DNA from 4 places in the Serratia sp. KH_031 genome. Region 4 is predicted to be linked to each of the others. Evidence: predicted binding sites of a transcription regulator. Region 4 holds the regulator's gene; each other region holds the start of a gene.
What was found. The regulator PurR, encoded in region 4, represses purine synthesis genes. The targets are predictions, from matches to a motif close to CANGCAAACGTTTGCNTG.
Positions count from the first base shown of each region.

Region 1: purM (phosphoribosylformylglycinamidine cyclo-ligase) is a predicted target of PurR. The motif match lies at 1,807-1,824, and genes of this name have one in related genera.
Region 2: pyrC (dihydroorotase) is a predicted target of PurR. The motif match lies at 1,639-1,656, and genes of this name have one in related genera.
Region 3: cvpA (colicin V production protein) is a predicted target of PurR. The motif match lies at 1,470-1,487, and genes of this name have one in related genera.

Region 1 is NZ_CM174496.1:1,573,033-1,576,226, reverse strand. Features, by position in the region: gene uraA (uracil permease) at 1-881, opposite strand, end outside; gene upp (uracil phosphoribosyltransferase) at 1,027-1,653, opposite strand; gene purM (phosphoribosylformylglycinamidine cyclo-ligase) at 1,909-2,946, shown strand; gene purN (phosphoribosylglycinamide formyltransferase) at 2,946-3,194, shown strand, end outside.
Region 2 is NZ_CM174496.1:2,925,405-2,928,598, reverse strand. Features, by position in the region: gene dinI (DNA damage-inducible protein I) at 198-437, opposite strand; gene pyrC (dihydroorotase) at 514-1,563, opposite strand; gene rne (ribonuclease E) at 1,726-3,194, opposite strand, start outside.
Region 3 is NZ_CM174496.1:1,750,301-1,753,494, forward strand. Features, by position in the region: gene folC (bifunctional tetrahydrofolate synthase/dihydrofolate synthase) at 1-696, shown strand, start outside; gene dedD (cell division protein DedD) at 697-1,386, shown strand; gene cvpA (colicin V production protein) at 1,547-2,044, shown strand; gene purF (amidophosphoribosyltransferase) at 2,066-3,194, shown strand, end outside.
Region 4 is NZ_CM174496.1:2,287,152-2,290,345, reverse strand. Features, by position in the region: gene sodB (superoxide dismutase [Fe]) at 92-670, shown strand; gene cydH (cytochrome bd-I oxidase subunit CydH) at 733-822, opposite strand; gene purR (HTH-type transcriptional repressor PurR) at 1,148-2,173, shown strand; gene punR (DNA-binding transcriptional activator PunR) at 2,170-3,111, opposite strand.

The DNA.
Region 1 (3,194 bases), 710 kb from region 4:
ACGCCGATGTTCTCACCATAAGTGGTGTTGGGCGTTGAGCCGAAGAAGCCGGAGATCACCGTTGAGATACCGTTGGCAAACATCGAACGATGCAGACCGGGATCGCGAATCAGATCCTTTTTGACAATATTCGCCGTCACCACCAAATGGCCGACGTGCTCAGCAATCACCACTAATGCCGCAGGCAAAATGGTAAAGATAGCAAACCATTCAAAACGTGGAGTATAGAAAGTGGGTAAAGCAAACCAGTGCGCTTCACGGATCGGCGTCAAATCAACCACGCCCATGAAGAACGACAACGCATACCCCACCAACACACCGATCAGGATCGGGATAATCGCCAAGAAGCCACGAAATAGCACTGAGCCAAGAATCGTCACGCCCAACGTCACCAACGAAATGGTAATCGTCGTGGTATCTGGTGATGCACCATCAGCCGGTAACAACCCCGCCATATTAGCCGCAACGCCTGCCAATTCCAGACCGATAACCGCAACAATGGCCCCCATTGCCGCCGGTGGGAACATCACATCCAACCAACCGGTGCCCGCTTTTTTCACAATCAGCGCCACCAAACAAAACAGCACGCCACACATAATGAAACCACCGAGCGCCACTTCATACCCCAGTGGTAACAACAGCAAGACCGGTGAAATAAAGGCAAAGCTGGAACCCAAGTATGCTGGGATTTTTCCTTTACAGATAAATAGATACAACAGAGTACCAACACCATTAAACAGCAGCACCGTCGCCGGGTTGATCTTAAACAGGATCGGTACCAATACAGTGGCACCGAACATGGCAAATAGGTGTTGGAAACTCAACGGTATCGTTTGCAAGAGCGGCGGGCGTTCGCTGACGCCGATGGCGCGACGGGTCATGTGTGTTTTCCTCTGAATAGTATTATTAGTGGTGTCAGTGTAGTGCGGTTATACCCAATGGGTTTCAAGCTACAGCCAAGCAGAACAACGCTGTAGCTTGAAAGACGAAGAGCATAAAAAAGCCGACTCTCTGGTCGGCTGATTATTATTTAGTACCAAATATCTTGTCACCCGCATCACCCAGGCCAGGAACAATGTACCCATGTTCATTCAGACACTGGTCGATCGAAGCAGTATACAGTTCTATATCCGGGTGCGCTTTTTCCAGCGCAGCGATACCTTCTGGCGCAGCAACCAATACCAGTACCTTAATACTGTGGCAGCCCGCTTTTTTCAGCAGATCAATAGTGGCGATCATCGAGCCACCGGTTGCCAACATCGGGTCAACCACCAGCGCCATACGTTCTTCAATATTGGAAACCAGTTTTTGGAAATAAGGCACTGGCTTAAGGGTTTCTTCGTCACGATACACACCGACCACGCTGATACGCGCACTCGGTACGTTCTCCAACACCCCTTCCATCATGCCCAGACCCGCACGTAAAATGGGCACTACGGTGATCTTTTTCCCTTTGATCTGATCCACTTCAACCGGCCCACACCAACCTTCGATAGTGACCTTTTCGGTTTCCAGATCAGCGGTCGCTTCATAGGTCAGCAAACTACCCACTTCAGATGCCAGTTCACGAAAACGTTTGGTACTAATGTCATTTTCACGCATCAGACCCAGTTTATGTTTTACCAGCGGGTGTTTCACCTCAACGATCTTCATTATTTTTCTCCTATTAAGGCGGTTGGCGGCCAAAAAAATCGCGGGATTATAACTCCTTTTCTTGCCTACGCCACTAACATTAGCCTGTGCAAGATCAACAAAAGATTGATCATTAGTATAGTTGATGAAAAGTTGGAGCTGCTTCACAAGTCACTCGCAAACGTTTGCCTACGCTGTTAGAATTGCCGCGCCTTGTTCCGGAACCAACACCGGATGCACCGTTTTCAAACCGCAAATCGTCGTGGGGATCGCGCAGTGACCGACAAAACCTCTCTCAGCTATAAAGACGCAGGTGTCGATATCGATGCTGGTAACGCATTGGTAGATCGCATCAAAGGTGTAGTTAAACAGACCCGCCGCCCGGAAGTAATGGGTGGATTGGGCGGTTTCGGTGCCCTGTGTGCATTACCGCAAAAATATCGCGAACCAATTCTGGTTTCTGGCACCGACGGCGTAGGTACCAAACTGCGTCTGGCGATGGATCTAAAACGTCATGACACCATCGGTATCGATCTGGTCGCGATGTGTGTTAACGATCTGGTCGTTCAAGGGGCCGAGCCGCTGTTCTTCCTAGATTACTACGCTACCGGCAAACTGGATGTGGATACCGCCGCCAGTGTGATCACCGGCATCGCCGAAGGTTGTAAACAATCTGGCTGTGCATTAGTCGGCGGTGAGACCGCTGAAATGCCAGGGATGTATCACGGCGAAGATTATGACGTGGCCGGTTTTTGCGTCGGCGTCGTAGAGAAATCTGAAATCATCGACGGCAGCAAAGTACAATCCGGTGACGTGCTGATCGCGCTAGGCGCTTCTGGCCCGCACTCTAACGGCTACTCGTTGGTGCGCAAAATTCTTGAAGTCAGCAACACCGACCCAACCACGACCGATCTCGACGGTAAATCACTGGCGGATCACTTGCTGGCGCCGACCAAAATCTATGTCAAATCCGTTTTGGAATTGATTGAGAAACACGACATTCACGCCATCGCCCACCTAACCGGCGGCGGCTTCTGGGAAAACATCCCACGCGTGTTACCAGAAGGTATGCAGGCAGTTATCGACGAATCTAGCTGGCAATGGCCGGCGGTCTTTAACTGGCTACAACAGGCAGGTAACGTCAGCCGTCATGAGATGTATCGCACCTTTAACTGCGGCGTCGGTATGGTGATTGCCCTGCCAGCAGCCGAAGTGGAAGCAGCGATTGCTCTGCTGAACGCGGCAGGTGAAAAAGCCTGGGAGATCGGTAAACTGGTGGCTTCTTCAGACGAACAACAAGTGGTCATCCAGTAATGAAAAAGATCGTGGTGTTGGTCTCTGGCCAGGGAAGCAATCTCCAGGCATTGATTAACGCCTGCCAACAAGGACGAATTGCCGCTGAAATCGTAGCGGTATTCAGTAACAAGGCGCAGGCTTATGGCCTGCAACGCGCCAAAGAAGCCGGTATTAACGCACATTCGTTGGATGCCCAAGCCTTTGCCGATCGCGAAGCATTCGATGCCGCACTGGCAGATGCCATCGACCAATACCATCCCGATCTA
Region 2 (3,194 bases), 640 kb from region 4:
TGACTAACGAGGATCAATGCGGCTCACCATCATGCTGAGCTCTTTCAGTATACGCATCCGGTTCGAATACTGGAGGATTTTCCAAGGAGATTTGTGAAATAAATATTTTTTTGAGCAATTATCCAGCAAAAATGGGGATGGGGTGAAAAGCAAAAAAGCCGGAGAGCGACCCCCGGCAAAAACATCACGTTGCAGTATTATTCTGCGCTGAACCAATCGTCTGCACTTTCCCAAGTTTCTTGGAGTATTTCAGCGATCAGATCTTTATCTGTTTTACCGCCGCCAAGTACCGAAAGCCCGTTAGCACCGGCATAACGTACCTGAACCACGGCATCTGGAAACTGTCGGTTAACCCGTTTGCCTAGCTCGCCACTCAGAGCTTCAATGGCTCCCGCAGGGAGCGGTTTGGTTTTATCTATTGTGACTTCAACACGCATAATTGCCCCCGAAGTAATTTACTGTTTATTTATACAGGTAATTATCTTCAAGGGCAATAGGGCGAATTAAATATTATTAGCAGGCAGTTACCGACCAATTGACGCTTTCACCGGCCAGGAAAGGCACGATGGATTCGCCACCTAAGGAAATCTCTTCCGGTTGGCTAACTGGCACGCGCTGCAGCTCGATAAAATCTTCGTTAACCGGCAAACCGTAGAAGCGTGGCCCGTTCAGAGAACAGAAGGCTTCCAGATATTCTAATGCGCCCAGTTGTTCAAACACGGTAGCGTAAGCAGGCATCGCCGCAGGAGCATTGAACACACCAGCACAGCCACAACTAGACTCTTTACGATGCTTGGCATGTGGTGCTGAGTCAGTGCCGAGGAAGAAACGATCCGAACCACTGGCGACGGCTTTGCGCAAGGTTTCCTGATGGATATTACGCTTCAGGATTGGCAGGCAGAACAGATGTGGACGAATACCACCGACTAGCATGTGGTTACGGTTGAACATCAGGTGCTGTGGAGTGATGGTCGCACCCAGGAAACGATCACCTGCTTGCACATATTCAGCCGCTTCTTTAGTGGTGATGTGCTCGAAAACAATTTTTAGCTCAGGGAACTGTTGGCGGATAGGCTCCATTACTTGGTCGATAAAGCGTGCTTCGCGGTCAAAAATATCAATCGCTGCATCGGTGACTTCGCCGTGAATCAACAATGGCATACCGATTTTCTGCATCTGCTCAAGCAGCGGATAAATGCCTTTCACATTGCTAACGCCGTGATTGGAGTTAGTGGTGGCATTGGCTGGATACAGTTTGGCAGCGGTAAACACGCCTTGTTTAAAACCCTCCACTAAAACGGCAGCGTTCAGCGAATCAGTGAGGTAGCAGGTCATCAATGGGGTGAAGTTGTGTCCTTGCGGTACAGCGGCCAAGATACGCTCGCGGTAGGCAATGGCGGCTTCAATAGTGGTAATCGGCGGAGCCAAGTTTGGCATCACAATCGCCCGGCCAAATACCTGACTGGTATAAGGAAGAACCGTTTTCAGCATGTCGTCATCACGTAGATGGATATGCCAATCGTCAGGGCGGCGGATTTTCAGGGCTTGAGGCTGTGCGGTCATATTACAAAGCTCCGGCGGTTAGGATTCTAATAGAAAGCGAATAAGGGGCTTATTCACGCCGGGGCGTAAGGATATGCCGAAAACGATTGCGATGCATCTGTTTGTTGCGTGGAACCATAAAAAAGCCCGCCATTTAGGCGGGCTCGAATTCAGCAGGTTAACTTATTCGCTAACTGGCTGTGGTTTGGTTGCTGGCGCAGTGGCCTGATTAACCGCAGCATGACCACCAGCGGAGCCTTTACCTTCAAAGTTGAAAGTAGGGCGCTGCCAATCACTGTGCTTAGGTGCTTCTGGCACATAAGTTGGTGCTGGAGCTTTAGTCATTGGCGCCGTTGCGACGTGCTTGTAAAGCACATCTTGCACAGTTTTGACCGGAGTAGGCTGCGTAGTGACAACTGGTGCAGCTTCCACGGTGACTTCTTCAACCGCAGTTTCCATTACAGGCTCGATCACTGGCGCAGCTTCAACCACTGGTGCGGTTACAACGACGGCAGGTTCAACGACTGGCTCTGGTTCTACCGCTGGCGCGACTTCTGCAACTGGCTCAACCTCTGCGGCTGGCGCATCAATGACCACAGGTGCGATAGCGACAGGTTCAACGATAGTTGGTGCTTCAGGTACGACTTCTTCCGCCTTCACTTCAACCACTTCCGGTTGAGCGATGACAGCTTCTACAACGATTGGTGCAGCAACAGCAATCTCTGGAATAGTCGGTTCTCTAACGATGTTTTCAGTCAAAACTTCTTGTTCTTCAACAGCTTGATATGCATGTGTGACAGGGTAACTTATCCAAGCCTTGCCAGACGCCATTTCTGGTGAAGCAAAAGCACCTACCAATGGCATTGGTGATTGGGTCGGATAGCGCTCATCACGATAGCGACGACGACGTTGGCCACTGACGCGCAGATGGCGTGGTGAACGGCGTGAACGACGTGGCATGCCGTTTTCACCATTGCGGTTTTCGCTTTGAGAATCGTCTTCAACTGCAGCAACCACGGTTTCTGGCAGCAGTTTAATTTCTTCCGCTACTACCGGTTGAGTTTCAACGACCGGCGCTTTAGGTGCCAGCAGTTCTTCCGCTGCGCGTTGCAGTTCTTCTTCAGCAGACAGGACGCGGATTTTTTGCGACAGCTGGCGACGTTGACGACGCTGTGCTGGTTGCTGATGGCGTTCTTCCTGATCATCATCATGACTGGCAACGGTGTTATCAACACCTTCCAGCGCTTTGACGTCTTGCGGAGCTTGGCGTTTGTCATCTTGACGACGACGTTGGCGATCACCACGTTGTTCGCGGCGTTGCGGCTGATCTTCACGTTGTGCTTTGCCGCTTTCTTCTACCTGAACTTCATCAGTGACCGGCGCATTTTGTACAGCATTACGACGGTTACGACGTTGTTCATCACGGTTGTCGCGGCTTTCACGACCTTCGCGGTTGTCGCGATTATCACGGCTCTCGGAACGATCTTTACGTTCGCCACGTTCGTTACGATCACCGCGATCTTTACGGTTAGAACCCTGACGGCGCTGACCACGACGGTCAGGGCGACGGTTGTCGCTGCCTTCGGTTTGATTCGTTTCAGTCGGTTTGCTCTCTTCCGCTGGTTTTTCTTCACCGGCAAACAGGGCTTTCA
Region 3 (3,194 bases), 540 kb from region 4:
ATTTTCCGTGCTGATAAACCGGCTGTGGTTGGCGAACCGGATATGCCCGTGACTATTCAGCAAGTGGCCGAAGAGCTTGGTGCGCAGTTGTATCGTCGTGGCGATGCCTGGACGTTCAGTGAGCAAGGCGAACGCTGGCAGTGGCAGGGCGGTGACACCAAATTGACGGATTTACCGATGCCAAACGTCCCATTAGCGAATGCGGCGACGGCGCTGGCGGCATTGCACTATTCTGCATTGGAAATTGATGAGAAGGCTATCTTCGCGGGGTTGCAGCAAGCGACACTGCCGGGGCGTTTCCAAACCGTGCAGCAGGAGCCGTTGTTGATCCTCGACGTGGCACATAACCCACATGCTGCCGGTTATCTGGCCGGACGCTTGGCAAAGTTACCGCGTAACGGTGGTAAAGTCCGCGCGGTGGTCGGTATGTTGTCGGATAAAGATATTGCCGGAACCTTGGCTTGTTTGAGTGAACAGGTTGACGAATGGTACTGCGCACCGCTTGAAGGTCCGCGTGGTGCTAGCGTTGACTTACTGGCGCAATATTTAACGGAACCGCGGCAGTTTGCCGATGTCGAAACTGCTTGGCGTCAGGCGATGCAGGACGCAGATATTCAGGATATTGTGATCGTCTGTGGATCGTTCCACACCGTTGCCCATGTGATGGCGGCGTTAGACGAGATGCGGGGAGTTTGAGTGGCAAGTAAATTTCAGAACCGATTGGTCGGAACCGTGATTATCGTAGCGCTGGGGGTGATTATCCTGCCAGGGCTGCTGGATGGGAAAAAGAAACATTACGAAGATGATTTTGCGGCGATCCCGCTGGTGCCAAAGCCGGGAGATGCGCAGGAGGTTGATGTCGTTCCTCCGGTGAATCAGGCGTTGCCAGCACATCCGCCGGAAGGCACTGGGGCATTGATGGAGCAGCAAGCGGCTAACGCTGCGGCGACTCAACAAGCGATCAACCAGCCTAGCCAGCCGCCGGTTACGGTCACGCCGCCGCCAATCGAAACCAAACCGGTTGTGACGCCACCAAAACCCGTGGAAGTTAAACCGGTTGAAGTGAAACCGAAACCCGTGACGCCGCCACCGACGCCGCCGAAACCTATCGCCAAACCTCCGGTAGAGGAAAAAGCGCCAGTAGGACAGGCTTACATTGTGCAACTTGGTGCGCTGAAGAATGCGGCTAAGGTGAACGAGATCGTGGCTTCGCTACGACTGTCGGGGCATCGCGCCTTTACCGTGCCATCAACGCCGGTACAAGGGCAGATCACCCGTATCTATGTCGGACCGGATGCGTCGAAGCAAAAGCTGCAATCTTCGCTGTCTGAGTTGAATTCACTCAGCGGGTTGAGCGGGCAAATCAAGCCTTACAGCACGCGTTGATGTTCAAAATACGCTATGTGAATGCGGCGATTGGGAATTTTCCCATCGTCGTTTTTTATTTGTGACGTGGTAGGGAAAACCCCTACGCAAACGTTTTCTTTTTCTGTTAGAATTCGCCGCGAATGAGATAGGTAAGGCGAATTCCTCATTGGAATAGGTCATGGTCTGGATTGATTACGTCATTTTAGCGGTGATTGGATTTTCGGCTCTGGTTAGCTTGATCCGAGGGTTTGTTCGCGAAGCATTGTCACTTGTGACATGGGGATGTGCGTTCTTTGTTGCCAGCCATTTCTACTCTTACCTTGCTGTCTACTTCACGCGTTTTCAAGACGAACTGGTGCGAAACGGTATCGCGATTGCGATTTTGTTTATCGCAACCCTGATTGTCGGGGCTATTGTTAACTATGTGATTAGCTCACTGGTAGAAAAAACCGGGTTGTCGGGAACCGACCGAGTGCTTGGCATTTGTTTTGGTGCCTTGCGCGGAGTGCTGATCGTGGCGGCGATCCTGTTCTTCCTGGATACCTTTACCGGCTTCTCACAAAGTGATGATTGGAAGCAGTCGCAACTGATTCCCCAGTTTAGTTATATCATCAGGTGGTTCTTTGACTACCTACAGAGCACGTCGAGTTTCTTACCGACCTTACCGGGGCGGTAGCGGCTTAGAGGAAAAGACAACATGTGCGGTATTGTCGGTATCGCCGGTTTTATGCCGGTAAACCAGTCGATTTATGATGCGTTGACGGTGCTCCAGCACCGTGGCCAGGATGCCGCTGGCATCGTCACCATTGATGCCCATAACGGGTTCCGTTTACGCAAAGCCAACGGTTTGGTGAGGGATGTCTTTGAAGCCCGCCATATGCAGCGTTTGCAGGGCAATATGGGGATTGGCCATGTGCGTTATCCCACCGCTGGCAGCTCTAGCGTTTCAGAGGCTCAACCTTTTTATGTCAACTCGCCGTTCGGCATCACGTTGGCACATAACGGTAATCTGACCAACGCCCATGAACTGCGTCAGTCGCTGTTTGAGAGCGGCCGTCGCCATATCAATACCACCTCTGACTCCGAAATCTTGTTGAACGTGCTGGCTAGCGAGCTGGATCGCTTCCAACATTATCCGCTGGAATCTGACAACATTTTTACCGCAGTTGCCGCTATGCACCTGCAACTGCGCGGTGCTTACGCTTGCGTGGCGATGATTATCGGTCATGGCTTGCTGGCGTTCCGCGATCCTAACGGTATTCGTCCGCTGGTGATCGGCAAACGCACGCTGGAAGATGGCCGTAACGAGTATATGGTGGCTTCTGAGAGCGTGGCGCTGGATACGTTAGGCTTTGAGTTCCTGCGCGATGTCGCGCCGGGCGAAGCGGTGTATATCACCGATAAAGGTCAACTGTTTACCCGCCAGTGTGCAGAGAACCCGAAAACCAATCCGTGCCTGTTCGAATACGTCTACTTTGCTCGTCCTGACTCCTTTATGGACAAGATTTCGGTCTACAGTGCACGCGTGCGTATGGGGCAGAAGCTGGGCGAAAAAATTGCTCGTGAGTGGGAGGATTTGGACATCGACGTGGTGATCCCGATCCCTGAAACCTCTTGCGATATCGCACTGGAAATCGCCCACATCCTCAACAAGCCGTATCGTCAGGGGTTTGTGAAAAACCGCTACGTCGGTCGTACCTTTATCATGCCGGGGCAGCAGGCGCGTCGTCAGTCAGTACGCCGTAAGCTGAACGCCAATCGTGCGGAATTCCGTGATAAGAACGTGTTGCTGGTGGACGACTCTATCGTGCGTGGTACCACCTCTG
Region 4 (3,194 bases):
AATATTATAACAATTCTGTTTTCCTGCCTGTCGCCAACTTGGCGATAAGCCACTGGAACAATAGCGCTGTATATAAATAAAGGAGAAAGCAATGTCGTTTGAATTACCTGCATTACCGTATGCGAAAGACGCTCTCGCACCACACATTTCCGCAGAAACTCTAGAGTATCACTATGGCAAGCACCACAACGCCTACGTGGTGAACCTGAACAATCTGGTGAAAGGTAGCGAGTTCGAAGGCAAATCACTGGAAGAGATCATCAAAACCTCTACCGGTGGTGTGTTCAATAACGCAGCACAAGTTTGGAACCACACGTTCTACTGGCACTGCTTGGCACCAAACGCAGGCGGTGAACCTACTGGCGCAGTCGCAGATGCGATCAACAAATCTTTCGGTTCTTTCGCAGAATTCAAAGAGGCGTTTACCAAATCTGCCATCGGTAACTTCGGTGCGGGCTGGACTTGGTTGGTGAAAAAAGCCGACGGCTCACTGGCGATCGTCAACACCTCTAACGCGGCAACCCCGCTGACGGGTGAAGACAAAGCGCTGTTGACTGTGGATGTGTGGGAACACGCTTACTATATCGACTACCGCAATGCGCGCCCTACCTACCTGGATCACTTCTGGGCATTGGTAAACTGGAAGTTTGTAGCAGAAAATCTGGCGTAAATCGCGGGAAAATGATCGGGCGCAGCCAATTGAGTGCTGCGCCTTTTTATTGCTGGTATGAATTAATGCATCACGGCAGTAAAAGCGAAAGCAATGATCATCGCCAATGCACACACGGTAGTGATCAACGACATTTTCAGATCGGTATCCATTAAAAGCTCCTCATCGAATTAGCGATAAGCTGCGTAGAATCCACAGCATTTATACGTCGAAGTATTTTCCCACAGTTCGCGGGTAAAATCTTGTGATCATTTCTCGACTTATAATATGGATTACCTCTTCCACTTTTGCTCAATTTGCGACAGAATTCGCAGTTCACAACTGCGTACCGGCAAATATGTCCCTCCCAGTCAAGCGATTCGCGACTTCAACACTAAAAACTTAGTTTTCGCTGTTCTGGAGAAGGTTTTACGTAGGCAAACGATTAACAACCAATTTACATGCTGCATGCAAGTAGATTTAGGAGTCACTTTCTACATGGCAACGATCAAAGATGTGGCCAAACGCGCGGGCGTTTCCACCACCACCGTTTCGCACGTTATCAATAAGACCCGTTTCGTCGCCGAAGATACCAAAACTGCCGTTTGGGCCGCGATTAAAGATCTGCACTATTCACCGAGCGCGGTCGCACGTAGCCTGAAGGTTAACCACACTAAATCGATCGGTTTGCTGGCAACCTCCAGCGAAGCTCCTTACTTTGCCGAAGTGATCGAAGCGGTTGAAAATAGCTGCTACAGCAAAGGCTATACGCTGATCCTGTGTAACTCCCACAACAACCTCGACAAACAGCGGGCTTATTTAGCAATGCTGGCACAAAAGCGGGTTGATGGTCTGTTGGTGATGTGTTCGGAATATCCCGATCAACTGCTCGGCATGCTGGAGGATTATCGCAATATCCCAATGGTGGTGATGGACTGGGGCGCGGCGCGCGGCGATTTCACCGATACCATTATTGATAACGCCTTTGCCGGTGGTTACTTGGCCGGTCGTTATTTGATCGAACGTGGTCATCGCGACATTGGCGCAATTCCCGGCCAATTATCCCGTAACACTGGCGGTGGCCGTCATCAGGGCTTTTTAAAGGCGCTGCAAGAAGCCCATATTGAAGTGCGGGACGAATGGATTGTTCAGGGTGACTTCGAACCGGAGTCTGGTTACAAAGCCATGCACCAAATTTTATCGCAAAAACATCGCCCAACCGCGGTATTCTGCGGCGGTGACATTATGGCGATGGGCGCGATTTGTGCCGCCGATGAGTTGGGTTTGCGCGTACCACAAGATATTTCGGTGATCGGGTATGACAACGTGCGCAATGCGCGCTACTTCACCCCAGCGCTGACGACAATTCATCAGCCCAAAGAACGTCTGGGTGAAATGGCCTTTACTATGTTGCTGGATCGCATTATCAGCAAACGTGAAGAATCACAGGTGATCGAAGTCCATCCTAAGTTGGTCGAGCGTCGTTCAGTGACCGACGGCCCATTTATCGATTACCGCCGTTAATTGTTAGGTTGGGGGAGCATCTCCCCCGGCTCCCGTTCATTAAACCACTCCTGATTTAACGTCTCGCTATCTCCCAAATACTCCAACAACCATTCCATCGCCGGTGATTGAGCATTCTGCTGCCAAGTCAGACAGCACAAACTCGGAGGAAAAGGTTGACCCAGTTGCAACGCCACCAGCTCACCACTTTGTACCAACGGCAGAACCAAATGAGCCGGAACCATCCCCACACACAAACCACCACGTAGACAATCTATCGCCGATGACCAATCAGGGACAATCAAACGTCGCTGGTTATCTAACGTCCAAGTCACGCGTTTTGGCAGATTGCGCGACGTGTCTTCCAGTACTAATGCCGGGTAAGGCCGCAATTGGTTGTCATGCAATTCCCCTGCTATCGCGGCCAATGGATGTTGCGGGCTCGCCACACACAACCAATTCATAAATCCCATATCGCGGAAGGCAAAACCGCCACCAACCGGCACGGCTCGGGTCGCGCCAATCGCCATTTCCGCTCGCCCATCGACCAACGCATCCCAAACACCGTTAAACACTTCGGGCTGAATTAACAGCTCCACATCAGGAAACTGGCGATAAAAATCCACTACCAGTTGACGGCTGCGTTGTGGTTTAACGATGATATCTACCGCTATTTTCAATTGACCACGCCAACCGTTCGCCACTTGTTGACACTGTCGACGTGTTTCGAGCATTTTTTTGATAACAGCACGTGATTCCTGGATGAATAGCGCGCCAGCAGGCGTCAATTCAACGTCTCGATGGCGTCGCTCAAACAACGGAACGGCCAACCATTGTTCCAATTGGCGTACCGTATAGCTGACTGCGGAAGGTACACGATGTAATTCCTGCGCAGCGGCACTAAAGCTACCGGTTCGCGCTACGGCATCAACAACATCTAGCGAGTATTCGGACCACATAATATTGCCTTCAATTTTTTTCACAGCACTGTGCGAATATTACCGTTTCACAAGCAAAGATCCAGTCATATACACTGCCGCGT